One region of the Nocardiopsis sp. iso_25 genome, then DNA from elsewhere that is predicted to be linked to it. Evidence: riboswitches for the same ligand, from Rfam matches in the RefSeq annotation. Region 1 holds a riboswitch; the other holds the start of a gene.
What was found. A riboswitch is a leader RNA that binds a small molecule or an ion and turns the genes downstream of it on or off. The one in region 1 is predicted to bind glycine.

Region 1 (6,223 bases):
GTCCGCGCCCGCCGCGCGCTCGTCCACGACGAACCCGCCGCCCACCGAGTAGTACACCTTCGCCCCCAGTTCGGCGCCGGAGGCGTCCAGCGCCACGAACCGCATCCCGTTGGGGTGGTCGGGCAGGCTCTCCCTGCGGCGGAAGTCCACGTCCACGGCCGGGTCGAAGGCCACCGGCGGCCCCTCGGGCCCGCCCAGGTACAGGGTCCGCTCCCGGCGCACCCGCTCCACCAGCTCGGGCACCGCGTCCACGTCCACGTGCTCGGGGGTGTGCCCCATCAGTCCCAGGACCACCGCCCGGTCGCTGCCGTGCCCCTTGCCGGTGAGCGCCAGGGAGCCGTACAGCTCCGCGCGCACGCGGGCCGTGCCGTCGAGCAGGCCCTCCTCGCGGAGTCCGGCCACGAACGTGCGAGCGGCCTTCATCGGCCCGACCGTGTGTGAACTGGACGGTCCGATTCCGATCTTGAACAGGTCGAACACGCTGATGGCCATGGCTGTCCTCCTCGTCGAGTACAGGGCCTGGGCATGTGGACGCCGTGCGGGGCCGCCCGGCCCCGCACGGCAAGGCTCTACAGGTTCGGGTAGAGCGGGTACCTGGCGGTCAGCGCCCGGACCCGGCCGCGCAGCGCGGCCTCGTCGAACTCCGGCTTGAGCGCCTCGGCGATGACGTCCGCGACCTCGGCGAAGTCCTCGTCGCCGAAACCGCGGGTGGCCAGCGCCGGGGTGCCGATCCGCAGGCCGGAGGTGACCATCGGCGGACGCGGGTCGTTGGGCACCGCGTTGCGGTTGACCGTGATCCCGATCGAGTGCAGGCGGTCCTCGGCCTCCTGGCCGTTGAGCTCGGAGTTGACCAGGTCCACCAGGACCAGGTGCACGTCCGTGCCACCCGAGAGCACCTTCACGCCGACCTCGGCCGCGTCCGGCCGCGTCAGCCGCTCGGCGAGCAGCCGGGCGCCCGAGACCGTGCGGCGCTGGCGGTCGGCGAACTCCTCGCCCGCGGCGACCTTGAGGGCCACCGCCTTGGCCGCGATCACGTGCTCCAGCGGCCCGCCCTGCATGCCGGGGAACACCGCGGAGTTGATCTTCTTGCCCAGCTCGGCCTTGGCCAGGATCATGCCGCCGCGCGGGCCGCCCAGGGTCTTGTGCGTGGTCGTGGTGACCACGTCGGCGTGCGGCACCGGGTTGGGGTGCAGCCCCGCCGCGACCAGACCGGCGAAGTGCGCCATGTCCACCATCAGGAGCGCGCCGACCGAGTCCGCGATCTTGCGGAAGCGGGCGAAGTCCAACTGGCGCGGGTAGGCCGACCACCCGGCGACGATCATCTTGGGCCGGTGCTCCTCGGCGAGCGCCTCGACCTCGTCGTAGTCGACGGTGCCGTCCTCGTCGCGCACGTGGTAGGCCACCGCGTTGAGGATCTTGCCGGAGTAGTTGATCTTCATGCCGTGGGTCAGGTGGCCGCCGTGGGCCAGGTCCAGGCCCAGGATGGTGTCACCCGGCTTGAGCAGCGCGAAGTACACGGCCGTGTTGGCCTGCGCACCCGAGTGCGGCTGCACGTTCGCGTGCTCGGCGCCGAACAGCGCCTTGGCGCGGTCGATGGCGAGCTGCTCGACGACGTCGACGTGCTCGCACCCGCCGTAGTAGCGGCGGCCCGGGTACCCTTCCGCGTACTTGTTGGTCAGGACAGTGCCCTGCGCCTCGATCACCGCCTGGGGGGCGAAGTTCTCCGAGGCGATCATCTCCAGGGTGTCGCGCTGGCGCGCCAGCTCCGCGTCGACCGCGGCCGCCACCTCGGGGTCCAGTTCGCCCAGCGTCTGGTTGAGCGTGTTGTCAGTAGCCATCGGGGGCCTACTCCTCGCCTTCGGTCAGCTTGGTGTACTCCTCGGCGGAGAGAAGGTCGGAGGGCTCCTCGGAGATCCGGGCCCTGAACAGCCAACCGTCCTCGAAGGGCGAGGAGTTGATGGTCTCGGGCTCGTTCTCCAGGGCCGCGTTGACCTCGGTGACCTCACCGCTCACCGGCGAGTAGACGTCGCTGACGGACTTGGTGGACTCCACCTCGCCGCACGGCTCGTCCGCGGTCACCTCGCTGCCGACCTCGGGCACCTCGACGTAGACGATGTCGCCCAGGGACTCGGCGGCGAACGAGGTGATCCCGACGGTGGCGATCCCGTCCTCGACCACGACCCACTCGTGTTTGGCGGTGTAACCCAGCTCCGTGGGAACGCTCACTTCAACTCTCCTTGGAGGTGTTCCATTTTCCTGCCGCGCGCCCGTACGGCTGCCCGGCCCGGCCTACGCCCGGTCGCGCCCCGTGCGTGCGGGTCCCCTGTGGGGGGATCCCGCCGTGCTGGGGCGTACGGGCCTTCGGGGTGTGAAGGCCCCTGCTGCTACGACTGCCGCTTGTAGAACGGCAGCTCGACCACGTCGACGTCCTCGCCCCGTCCGCGCACGTCCACGGTGAACGCGCCGGTCGAGGTGTCGAGGTCGCCGTCCACGTAGGCCATGGCGATGGGGCGGCCCAGGGTGGGTGAGGGCGCGCCGCTGGTGATGGTTCCGACGGAGGTGCCGTCGCGCAGGACCTCCTGGCCCTGGCGCAGCGGGCGGCGCCCGCGCGCGACGAGGCCGATGAGGCGGCGGGGACGGGAGGAGCGGGAGGCCTCCTCCAGGGCCGCGCGGCCCACGAAGTCGCCCTTGTCGAACTTCACGACCCGGCCCAGACCGGCGTCGAAGGGGGTGAGGTCGGCGGTCAGCTCCTGCCCGTACAGCGGCATCCCGGCCTCCATGCGCAGGGTGTCGCGCGCGGAGAGCCCGGCGGGGACGAGGCCGTGCCGCTCGCCCTCGGCCATGAGGGCCTCCCACACCTCGGGGGCCCGGTCCGCGGGGCTGACGAAGATCTCGAAGCCGTCCTCGCCGGTGTAGCCGGTGCGGGCGAGCAGGACGGGCTCACCGGCGACGGTGTGCTCGTACCCGGCGTAGTAGCGGATGCCGTCCAGATCGGCGTCGGTCAGCGGCGCCAGGACGTCGACGGCGCGGGGCCCCTGGACGGCGATCAGCGCGTACTCGGCCGACTCGTCGCGGACCTCGACGTCGAAGCCGGCGGCCCGCTCGGCCAGGGCCGGGGCGACCACCGCGGTGTTGGCGGCGTTGGCCACGACGAGGTACTCGTCCTCGCGCAGCCGGTAGACGATGAGGTCGTCCAGGACACCGCCGTCCTCGGCGGTGATCATGGAGTAGCGGGCGCGCCCCACCTTGACCTGGGACAGGTGGCCGACCAGCGCGTGGTCGAGGGCCTGGGCGGCCTGCGGGCCGGTCAGCCGGATCTCGCCCATGTGGGAGAGGTCGAACAGGCCCGCGGCCTCGCGCACCGCCCGGTGCTCGGCGGTCTCGCTGCCGTAGCGCAGCGGCATGAGCCATCCGGCGAAGTCGACGAGGGTGGCGCCGGCCTTCTCGTGGACCTCGCGCAGCGCTGTCGCGCGCGGCGCGGATGCGGCATCTGACATGGGCACTCCCGAGAGGATGGGCGTCGTGACGTGCGTGGCGTTGCCATCCTCCCCCTCTGTCATCTGTGCCTGAGAGCTTCGCCGCGCGCTCGGCGCGGCTTGCACCTTCGGCGAGGGACGGCTGTCCCTGCTTTCCAGAGTGGTCTCGCCCGTACGGTCCGCTGTGCCTGAGAGGTTGTCTTCGGGGAGGGATTGCTCCTTCGGCGGCCCGCGCTGGATACGCGGGCACTCTCCCGTACGGGGTCAGCAACACGTTCAGCCTAGCAGCGGCCGTGAACGGCGCCCAAGGGTGCCCGGTGCCGGGCGGGAGCGCCGGCGGGGCACCCGTGAGCGGCGCCGTCCGAGCCGTGCGCGCCGTGTCCGCCCCGGACGCCGGGCTCCTCCGGTGTCCGACACTCCGGCCGCCTCCACCCTGGGGCGGGAGGGCGGGGATTAGCGTGTTCGGGGAGTACCGACCGGGGAGGGAGACGGATGCGGACCGACACCGGGAGGGCGGCGCGCGCCGCGCGCTCGCTCGCGGCCGGATGCGTCCTGTCCCTGGCCGCGGGCACGGGGTGCGCCGGGGCCGTGGACGGAGCGCGGGGGCCGGACGGGCGGGCCCGGGAGGGGGCGGAGACCGGGCCCCCGCCCCTGACGCGGGGCGACCTGGCCGCCGTCGAGCGCGAGGACCTGGAGGCGGTGTTCGCCGACGCGGGGGTGGAGGGCGCCTTCGTGCTCCACGACGTGATGGAGCGGGAGGCGACCGTGGTGGGGCCGGAGCTGGCGGGCGAGCGCGCGGTCCCGGCGTCCACCTTCGACCTCGTCAGCACCCTGGTGGGGCTCCAGACGGGCGCGGTCGGGGACGTGGACGAGGTGGTGTCCCACGGGGGCGGACCCCAGCCCGTCGACCGGAGGGAGCGGGACACGGCCCTGCGCCAGGCGCTGCCCGCCTCGAACGTCCCCGTCTACCGGGAGCTGGCCCGCCGGATCGGGCACGGGCCGATGGCGGCCTGGGTGGACCGGCTGGACTACGGCAACCGTTCGGTGGGCGACGCGCAGGCGCTGGACCGGTTCTGGCTGGAGGGGCCGCTGGAGATCTCCGCGGTGGAGCAGACCGACTTCCTGGCGAGGCTGGCCCGCGACGAACTGCCCGTGGACGACGCGCACCAGGAGGCGGTGCGCGAACTCGCCGTTCTGGAGGAGGGCGACGGCTACGACCTCCACGCGAAGGCCGGGCGGGAGGCGGAGGCCGGTTCCGCGCCGGGCTGGTGGGTCGGCTGGGTCGAGAGCGGCGAGGACCTGTACACGTTCGCGCTGCGCGTCGAGCCGGAGGGGGACCAGGACGCCGAGCTGAGCGAGTCCCTGGGGCGGGAGATGCTCGTGGAGCTGGAGGTCCTGCCCGAGGAGGAGCGCACCGTCTGAACACCGTGTGGTCCCCGCGACGCGCGTCGGCCCGCCCCCTTCGCGGGAGCGGGCCGAGCGCGTCGTCCGGGAGTGGTTGGGGAGTGTTCCGCGGAGGCTTTCGGATCAGCGGGCGGCCGCCCGGGCCATCTCTCGCGAGACGGTTCGCGCGGGTCAGCCCGGTTGGCTTCTCAAGCGGAACCGGCGCGGCGAGAGGCAGCCCGGTGGTCGCGGAAGTACCGGAGCCGAAGGCCCTCCGTTGAGGGTGGCGGAGGCGACGGGCGGGACCGGAATGATCCGAGGAACGCGGCCTAGGCCTTGCGGCGCTGGCGCACGGCCTCGGCCAGCTGGGTCAGCACCTCGCCGGTGGTCTCCCAGCCCATGCACTTGTCGGTGATCGACTGGCCGTAGGTCAGGGCGGCGGGGTCGCCCAGCTTCTGGGCCCCCTCGACGATGAAGCTCTCCAGCATCACGCCGATGACGCCCTTCTGGCCCTCGGCGACCTGGGCGGCGATCGCGGCGGCCACACCGGGCTGGCGGGTGTGGTCCTTGCCGCTGTTGGCGTGGCTGGCGTCGATCATCAGGCGGCGGGGCAGCCCGGCGCCCTCGATGACGTCCAGGGCGGCGTCGACCGACCCGGCGTCGAAGTTGGGGCCGCTGCGGCCGCCGCGCAGGATGACGTGGCAGTCCGGGTTGCCCTCGGTGACGACCACCGAACCGGCGCCGGTGGGGTCGATGCCGAAGAAGGTGTGCGAGGCGGCGGCGGCGCCGACCGCGTCCACGGCCACCTGGACGTCGCCGTCGGTGCCGTTCTTGAAGCCCACGGGCGTGCTCAGACCGCTGCTCAGCTGGCGGTGCACCTGGCTCTCGGTGGTGCGCGCCCCGATCGCGCCCCAGGAGACGACGTCGGCGATGTACTGCGGGGTGATGGGGTCGAGGAACTCGGTCCCGGCGGGCAGGCCGAGCGCGTTGATGTCCAGCAGCAGCTTGCGCGCGGTGCGCAGGCCGCGGTGCACGTCGTAGGTGTCGTCCAGGCCGGGGTCGTTGATCAGGCCCTTCCAGCCGACGGTGGTGCGCGGCTTCTCGAAGTACACGCGCATCACGACGCACAGCTCCTCGCGCAGGGAGGGCACGAGCTCCTTCAGGCGGCGGGCGTAGTCCATGGCGGACTCGGTGTCGTGCACCGAGCAGGGGCCCACGACGACCAGCAGGCGGTCGTCGTCACCGTCCAGCACCCGCTTGACCTCGGCGCGGGACTCCTCGACCAGGGCGCTGCGCTCGGCGCCCAACGGGAGCTCGGCCAGCAGGTCCCGGGGCGCGATGAGCGGCTTGTAACTGGCCACCCG
Region 2 (6,223 bases), 1.3 Mb from region 1:
GTCGTGGAGGCGGCTGGCGGCCGCGAACTCGACACCACCGACGGCGTCCGGGTGATCGAGCCGGACGGAAGCTGGGCCCTGGTCCTCCCCGACACCGCGGAGGCCGTCACCCATCTTTGGGCCGAAGGTCCCAACTCCGACACCGCGCACCGTCTGCTGGACGAGTGGGCGGCCGTCGTGGAACGGGCCGAGGGCTGAGGCGGGCCGCGCGGGCGCGGGCGGGTCCTCCGTCCGCGCCCGCGCGGTGCGTGGCCCCGGTGTCACGCACTGTGCGCGGGCGCGGCCCCTACCGTGCGTGACGCCGCGGGTTAAAATGGGCATACAGGCAGGTCGTGGCGGTTCGGTGAAGTCGGTGCGAATCCAGGGGGATCCGTGGAGAACCAAATCCTCCGACACGGCATCAGCACCAGGACAGGCGTGTTGCCCCGATCCGGCCCTCCGCCGTCGCCGGACACCCTCCGCGACGACGGGCACACCGCTCGGCGATCCGTTCCAGGCGGGCCGTCCACAGCGGACGGGGGAGGAGCAAAACCCTTCCTGGACAGGGATATGGTTTAAAGTCGAGTGTTCCCCGAAGCGCCGCGTCGCCCACCGGACCGGGTATCCCGGCAACGGCGGACACCCTCGCCGGTGGTGACAAGGAGTGCGACACGGGGGATGAGACCTAGCGACCGACCGCGTGAGGCGCACCGCTGCCGCGACAGCGGGCCGTCTCACCGCGTACCGGACGGCGTGCGGGCCCAGTGCCCGCCCGACGCCCGGTACGTGCCACCGATCAGCCCAATCAAGCACCGCCCCGTGCGGTAGGAGGCCGAGCCGACCTATGTCGAGCGTTTACTGCACGCAGTGCGGTCACGCCGTTGCGGATGATGCCCGTTTCTGCTCCCACTGCGGAACTCCGATCCGCAGAGCCGAACAGCAGGGCCCCCGACCCGGCACTGGCAGGGACTCCGGCGGAGACGTCACGTCCACCATCTCCCTCTCGGGCATACAGGCCCTGGAAGAGGAGGAGTCCGGCGACGAGCTGGGCGGCGACGACCCCGCCAACCCCGACGCTCTGCCGCCGGGCACGGCGCTGCTGGTGGTCAGGCGCGGCCCCAACGCCGGGAGCCGTTTCCTGCTGGACAGTGACGTGACCACCGCCGGCCGCCACCCCAACAGCGACATCTTCCTGGACGACGTCACCGTCTCCCGGCGCCACGTGGAGTTCTTCCGCCGCGGCGACGGGTTCGGAGTCCGCGACGTGGGCAGCCTCAACGGCACCTACGTCAACCGCGAGCCGGTCGACGAGGCCCAGCTCGGCGGAGGGGACGAGATCCAGATCGGCAAGTTCCGGATGGTCCTGCTGACCAAACCGCGCCGCTGACCGGCGCGGGGACGACCGCGGGAGCGGCGGGTGGGCCGATGAGGTTTGCGGCCCCCCGCCGCCGGAGAGCTTTGTAACGAAGGGTGCCGATTTCGCCCTCGGGTCCTGATCCGCAGCGGGAGCAGGGACGAGCGCCCATCCGGCATCACGACTCGTGGGACGGAGACGCTGTGAAGCACATGGAGGTCGTCGGCGTCCGTGTTGAGATGCCCTCGAACCAGCCGATTGTCCTGCTCAAGGAATCCGAAGGCGACCGCTACCTGCCGATCTGGATCGGCGGTGTGGAGGCCACCGCGATCGCGCTGGCCCAACAGGGCGTCGCACCGGCCAGACCGCTCACCCACGACCTGTTCCGGGATGTCCTCGACGCCCTGGACACCGGGCTCAAGACGGTGAACATCACCGGCCTCAGCGACGGCATCTTCTACGCCCAGCTGGTCTTCAGCAACGGCGTGGAGGTGAGCGCGCGCCCCTCCGACTCGATCGCCCTGGCGTTACGGACGGGCACGCCCATCTACGCGCACGAGGACGTGATCGACGAGGCCGGGATGCCCATCCCGGACGAGCAGGAGGACCAGGTCGAGGCGTTCCGGGAGTTCCTGGACAACATCTCGCCCGAGGACTTCGGCAGGCGCGCGGAGTAGGCCCGTGGCGCACGTGCACTCCCCCGGGGCCCGCGCACAGGCGCGGGTCCCGTGCCGCGGCGGTGGCGTGATCCGGGGAGGACACGCCCCGACCTGCGGCTTCGTCCGCGGAGCCGGTGATAGATTGGGTAACGGAAGTGGTCGTGATGATCAGGGCCGAAACCCCCGCTCGCGCGTCGGGCGCCACCGGGGAGGCCCCGGCACACCGGCGCCGCGCGCACTTGGCGACGCGCCGCGCGGTGTCGTTGACGCTGCCGGTCGGCCGTCCTACCTTCAGTGCAGTGGAACCCACGGCGCACCCGTTCCCTGAGTGGACATCCCCTGTCGAGACCGCCGTGGGACGAGAAGCCGGAGGTCGGCGTGGCGGTAGCGAGCGGCAAGCGGGATCCCCATGACAGGCGGTCCGCGCTGCGGCTAGCGGGGCAGCAGGGCCTACTGTGCGAAGAAGACTTGGTGGCGCTGCCTATGGACGTCGGGTATCGGGGCCCCGCGGCGTGTACGGCCGCCGGGATCAGCTACCGCCAGCTCGACTACTGGGCCAGGACCGGCCTGGTGGAGCCGAGCGTGCTCACCGGAGCCCACAACGCCCCCCTGTACAGCCTCCCCGACATCCTGTTGCTCAAGATCGCCAAACGGCTCCTGGACACCGGGATATCCCTCCAGCAGATCCGCACCGCGGTCGACCACCTGCGCGGTCGGCCCGCCCCCGACCTGGCCCGCATCACCCTCATGAGCGACGGCGTCAGCGTCTACGAGTGCACCTCCCCTGAGGAGGTCGTGGACCTCATGCAGCGCGGTCAGGGCATGTTCGGCCTGGCGCTGGGCAACGTCTGGCGCGAGGTGGAGGAGGCCTTGGGCGTGGTGCCCGCGGAGGAACGGGCCGACCTGCCCGCCGCAGCGCCCCAGCCCGTGGACGAGCTGGCCAGGCGCCGCCGGGAGCGCCGCACCGGCTGAGACCGGCAGGCACCGCGCGCAACCCCGGGGCGGCCGTGTGCTGGCCGGGGGAGCGGGCGTTTCGGGGCCGTGGCCGCTTGGAGGAACCTCCAGGCTCTCGGTGTGGTGTGCGCGAAACGCCTGCCCGGGAGCGCCACCCCAGGCGACGATCGAGTACGGTCGTAGTCACAACAGGGATGAAAAGCGACATTCACTCTGCTTGTACACACGTACAGATCGTCAGCTGGCTGTCGACACCGCGCGAGAGAGACCCCGCAACGGGGCGCCGACGGGGCAATACTCCCCAGTAACCTCTCAGGCACCATGGACCGCGTGGAGGAGGCCGCTCTGAAGCCTGGGCACCCTCGTGCCCGGTGACAGAGGGGGAGACCGTGAGGAACACCGCCGACCCGACTCGGCCCTGTCACCAGGAGGTCTCCGTGCCAGACCAGCCCGTGCACACCCCGGGCGCGCCCGCCCGGGTGTTCGCCGACCGCCACATCGGCCCCACGCCCGCCGAGGTCCAGGAGATGCTCAAGGCGGTCGGCTACGGCTCCACCGCCGAACTCATGGCCGACGCCGTGCCCGAGTCCATCCTCACCGGCCCCGGCCGCAGCGCGCCGCTGGACCTGCCCCCGGCGCTGAGCGAGGCCGAGGCCCTGGCCGAGCTGCGCGACCTGGCCTCCCGCAACCAGGTGCGCACCTCGCTGATCGGCCAGGGCTACTACGGCACCCTCACCCCGCCGGTCATCCTGCGCAACATCATGGAGAACCCCGCCTGGTACACGGCCTACACGCCCTACCAGCCCGAGATCTCCCAGGGCCGTCTGGAGGCCCTGCTCAACTTCCAGACGATGGTCTCGGACCTGACCGGCCTGCCCGTCTCGGGCTCCTCCCTGCTCGACGAGGCCACCGCTGCCGCCGAGGCCATGACCCTGGCCCGCCGCGCCTCCAAGAGCAAGGCCGACGTCTTCGTCGTCGACGCCGACGTCTTCCCCCAGACCCTGCACGTGCTGCGCACCCGCGCCGAACCCCTGGGCATCGAGGTCGTGGTCGCCGACCTGTCCCGGGGCCTGCCCGAGGGCGACGCCTTCGGCGTCCTGGTGCAGTACCCCGCCTCCAGCGGCGCCGTGCGCGACCCGGGCCCGGTCGTCGCCCAGGCCCACGAGCGCGGAGCCCTCGCGGTGGTGGCCGCCGACATCCTGGCCCTGACGCTGCTGCGCAGCCCCGGCGACCTGGGCGCCGACATCGCCGTCGGCTCCACCCAGCGCTTCGGCGTCCCGCTCGGCTTCGGCGGCCCGCACGCCGGTTACATGGCCGTGGGCGAGAAGCTGCGCCGCCAGCTGCCCGGCCGCCTGGTCGGCGTCTCGGTGGACAACGCGGGCAAGCCCGCCTACCGGCTGGCCCTCCAGACCCGCGAGCAGCACATCCGCCGCGAGAAGGCCACCAGCAACATCTGCACCGCGCAGGTCCTGCTCGCCGTCATGGCCGGGATGTACGCGGTCTACCACGGCCCCGACGGCCTGCGCGCGATCGCCCGCCAGGTGCACACCCGCACCGCCGCCCTGGCCGACGCCCTCGCCGAGCGCGGCTTCGAGGTCCTGCACCACGCCTACTTCGACACCCTGCGCGTGCGCGTGCCCAGCGCCGCCCGCGTCGTGGAGTCCGCTCTGGAGGCCGGGTACAACCTGCTGGCCGCGGACGAGTACACGGTCGGCGTGAGCGTGGACGAGACCACCACCGAGACCGACCTGGAGAAGGTCCTGGCGGCCTTCGGCGAGGCCGAGCGCGGCTCCTCGCGCGTGCGCCTGAGCGTGGACGGGGACACCGACCGCCTGCCCGTCGAGCTGGCCCGCCAGGTGGACTACCTCACCCACCCGGTGTTCGGCACCCACCGCAGCGAGACCTCGCTGCTGCGCTACATGCGCCGCCTCTCCGACCGCGACCTGGCCCTGGACCGCACGATGATCCCGCTGGGCTCGTGCACCATGAAGCTCAACGCCACGGCGGAGATGGAGCCCGTCACCTGGCCCGAGTTCGCCGGACTGCACCCGCTGGCGCCGCTGGACCAGGCCGCCGGGAGCGTGGCCCTGATCCGCCAGTTGGAGGCCTGGCTGGCCGAGGTCACCGGCTACGACGCGGTGTCCCTCCAGCCCAACGCCGGGTCCCAGGGCGAGTTCGCCGGGCTGCTGGCCATCCGCGGCTACCACCGCTCGCGCGGCGAGGCCCACCGCGACGTGTGCCTGATCCCCAGCTCCGCGCACGGCACCAACGCCGCCAGCGCCGTGATGGCCGGTATGCGCGTGGCCGTGGTGGCCTGCGACGACAACGGCAACGTCGACCTGGAGGACCTGCGGGCCAAGACCGACAAGCACGCCGGCGACCTGGCCGCCATCATGATCACCTACCCGTCCACGCACGGCGTGTACGAGGACACCGTCACCGAGGTGTGCCGCCTGGTCCACGATGCGGGCGGCCAGGTGTACGTGGACGGCGCCAACCTGAACGCTCTGCTGGGCTGGGCCAAGCCGGGCGAGTTCGGGGCCGACGTCAGCCACCTCAACCTGCACAAGACCTTCTGCATCCCGCACGGCGGCGGCGGTCCGGGCGTGGGCCCGGTCGCGGTCCGCTCGCACCTGGCCGGTTTCCTGCCCAACCACCCGGGCCAGCCCGAGGCGGGCCCGCACACGGGGGTCGGCCCGGTCTCGGCGGCCCCGTTCGGCTCGGCGGGCATCCTGCCCATCTCCTGGGCCTACGTGCGCATGATGGGCGAGGAGGGGCTGCGCTCGGCCACCGAGACCGCGGTGCTGTCGGCGAACTACCTGGCCAAGCGGCTGGAGCCCTACTTCCCGGTGCTCTACACCGGCGCGGGCGGCCTGGTGGCGCACGAGTGCGTCGTGGACATCCGCCCGCTCCAGAAGGCCAGCGGCATCAGCAACGAGGACCTCGCCAAGCGGCTCATGGACTACGGCTTCCACGCGCCGACGATGTCGTTCCCGGTCAACGGCACCCTGATGGTCGAGCCGACCGAGAGCGAGAACCTCGCCGAACTGGACCGCTTCGTGGAGGCGATGGTCGCGATCCGCGGCGAGATCGACAAGGTGGCCTCGGGGGAGTGGGACGCGCAGGACAACCCGCTGCGCAACGCCCCGCACACCGCGGAGGCCGTGACCGCCGACGAGTGGTCGCACGGCTACACGCGCGCCGAGGCGGCCTACCCGCTGGCGTCGCTGCGCACGGACAAGTACTGGCCGCCGGTCGGCCGGATCGACCAGGCCTA

Region 2: linked by a shared signal. The riboswitch ahead of gcvP (aminomethyl-transferring glycine dehydrogenase) and the one ahead of gcvT (glycine cleavage system aminomethyltransferase GcvT) in region 1 are both predicted to bind glycine.

What each region holds. Positions count from the first base shown of each region.
Region 1 is NZ_CM149667.1:1,267,871-1,274,093, forward strand. It holds gene AC0VX6_RS05750 (L-serine ammonia-lyase) at 1-492, opposite strand, end outside; gene glyA (serine hydroxymethyltransferase) at 570-1,838, opposite strand; gene gcvH (glycine cleavage system protein GcvH) at 1,846-2,226, opposite strand; gene gcvT (glycine cleavage system aminomethyltransferase GcvT) at 2,385-3,497, opposite strand; glycine riboswitch at 3,642-3,743, opposite strand; gene AC0VX6_RS05770 (penicillin-binding transpeptidase domain-containing protein) at 3,969-4,898, shown strand; gene AC0VX6_RS05775 (3-deoxy-7-phosphoheptulonate synthase) at 5,189-6,223, opposite strand, start outside.
Region 2 is NZ_CM149667.1:2,564,720-2,570,942, forward strand. It holds gene AC0VX6_RS11085 (mannose-1-phosphate guanyltransferase) at 1-198, shown strand, start outside; gene AC0VX6_RS11090 (FHA domain-containing protein) at 824-1,366, shown strand; gene AC0VX6_RS11095 (bifunctional nuclease family protein) at 1,537-2,010, shown strand; gene AC0VX6_RS11100 (MerR family transcriptional regulator) at 2,476-2,964, shown strand; glycine riboswitch at 3,196-3,285, shown strand; gene gcvP (aminomethyl-transferring glycine dehydrogenase) at 3,384-6,223, shown strand, end outside.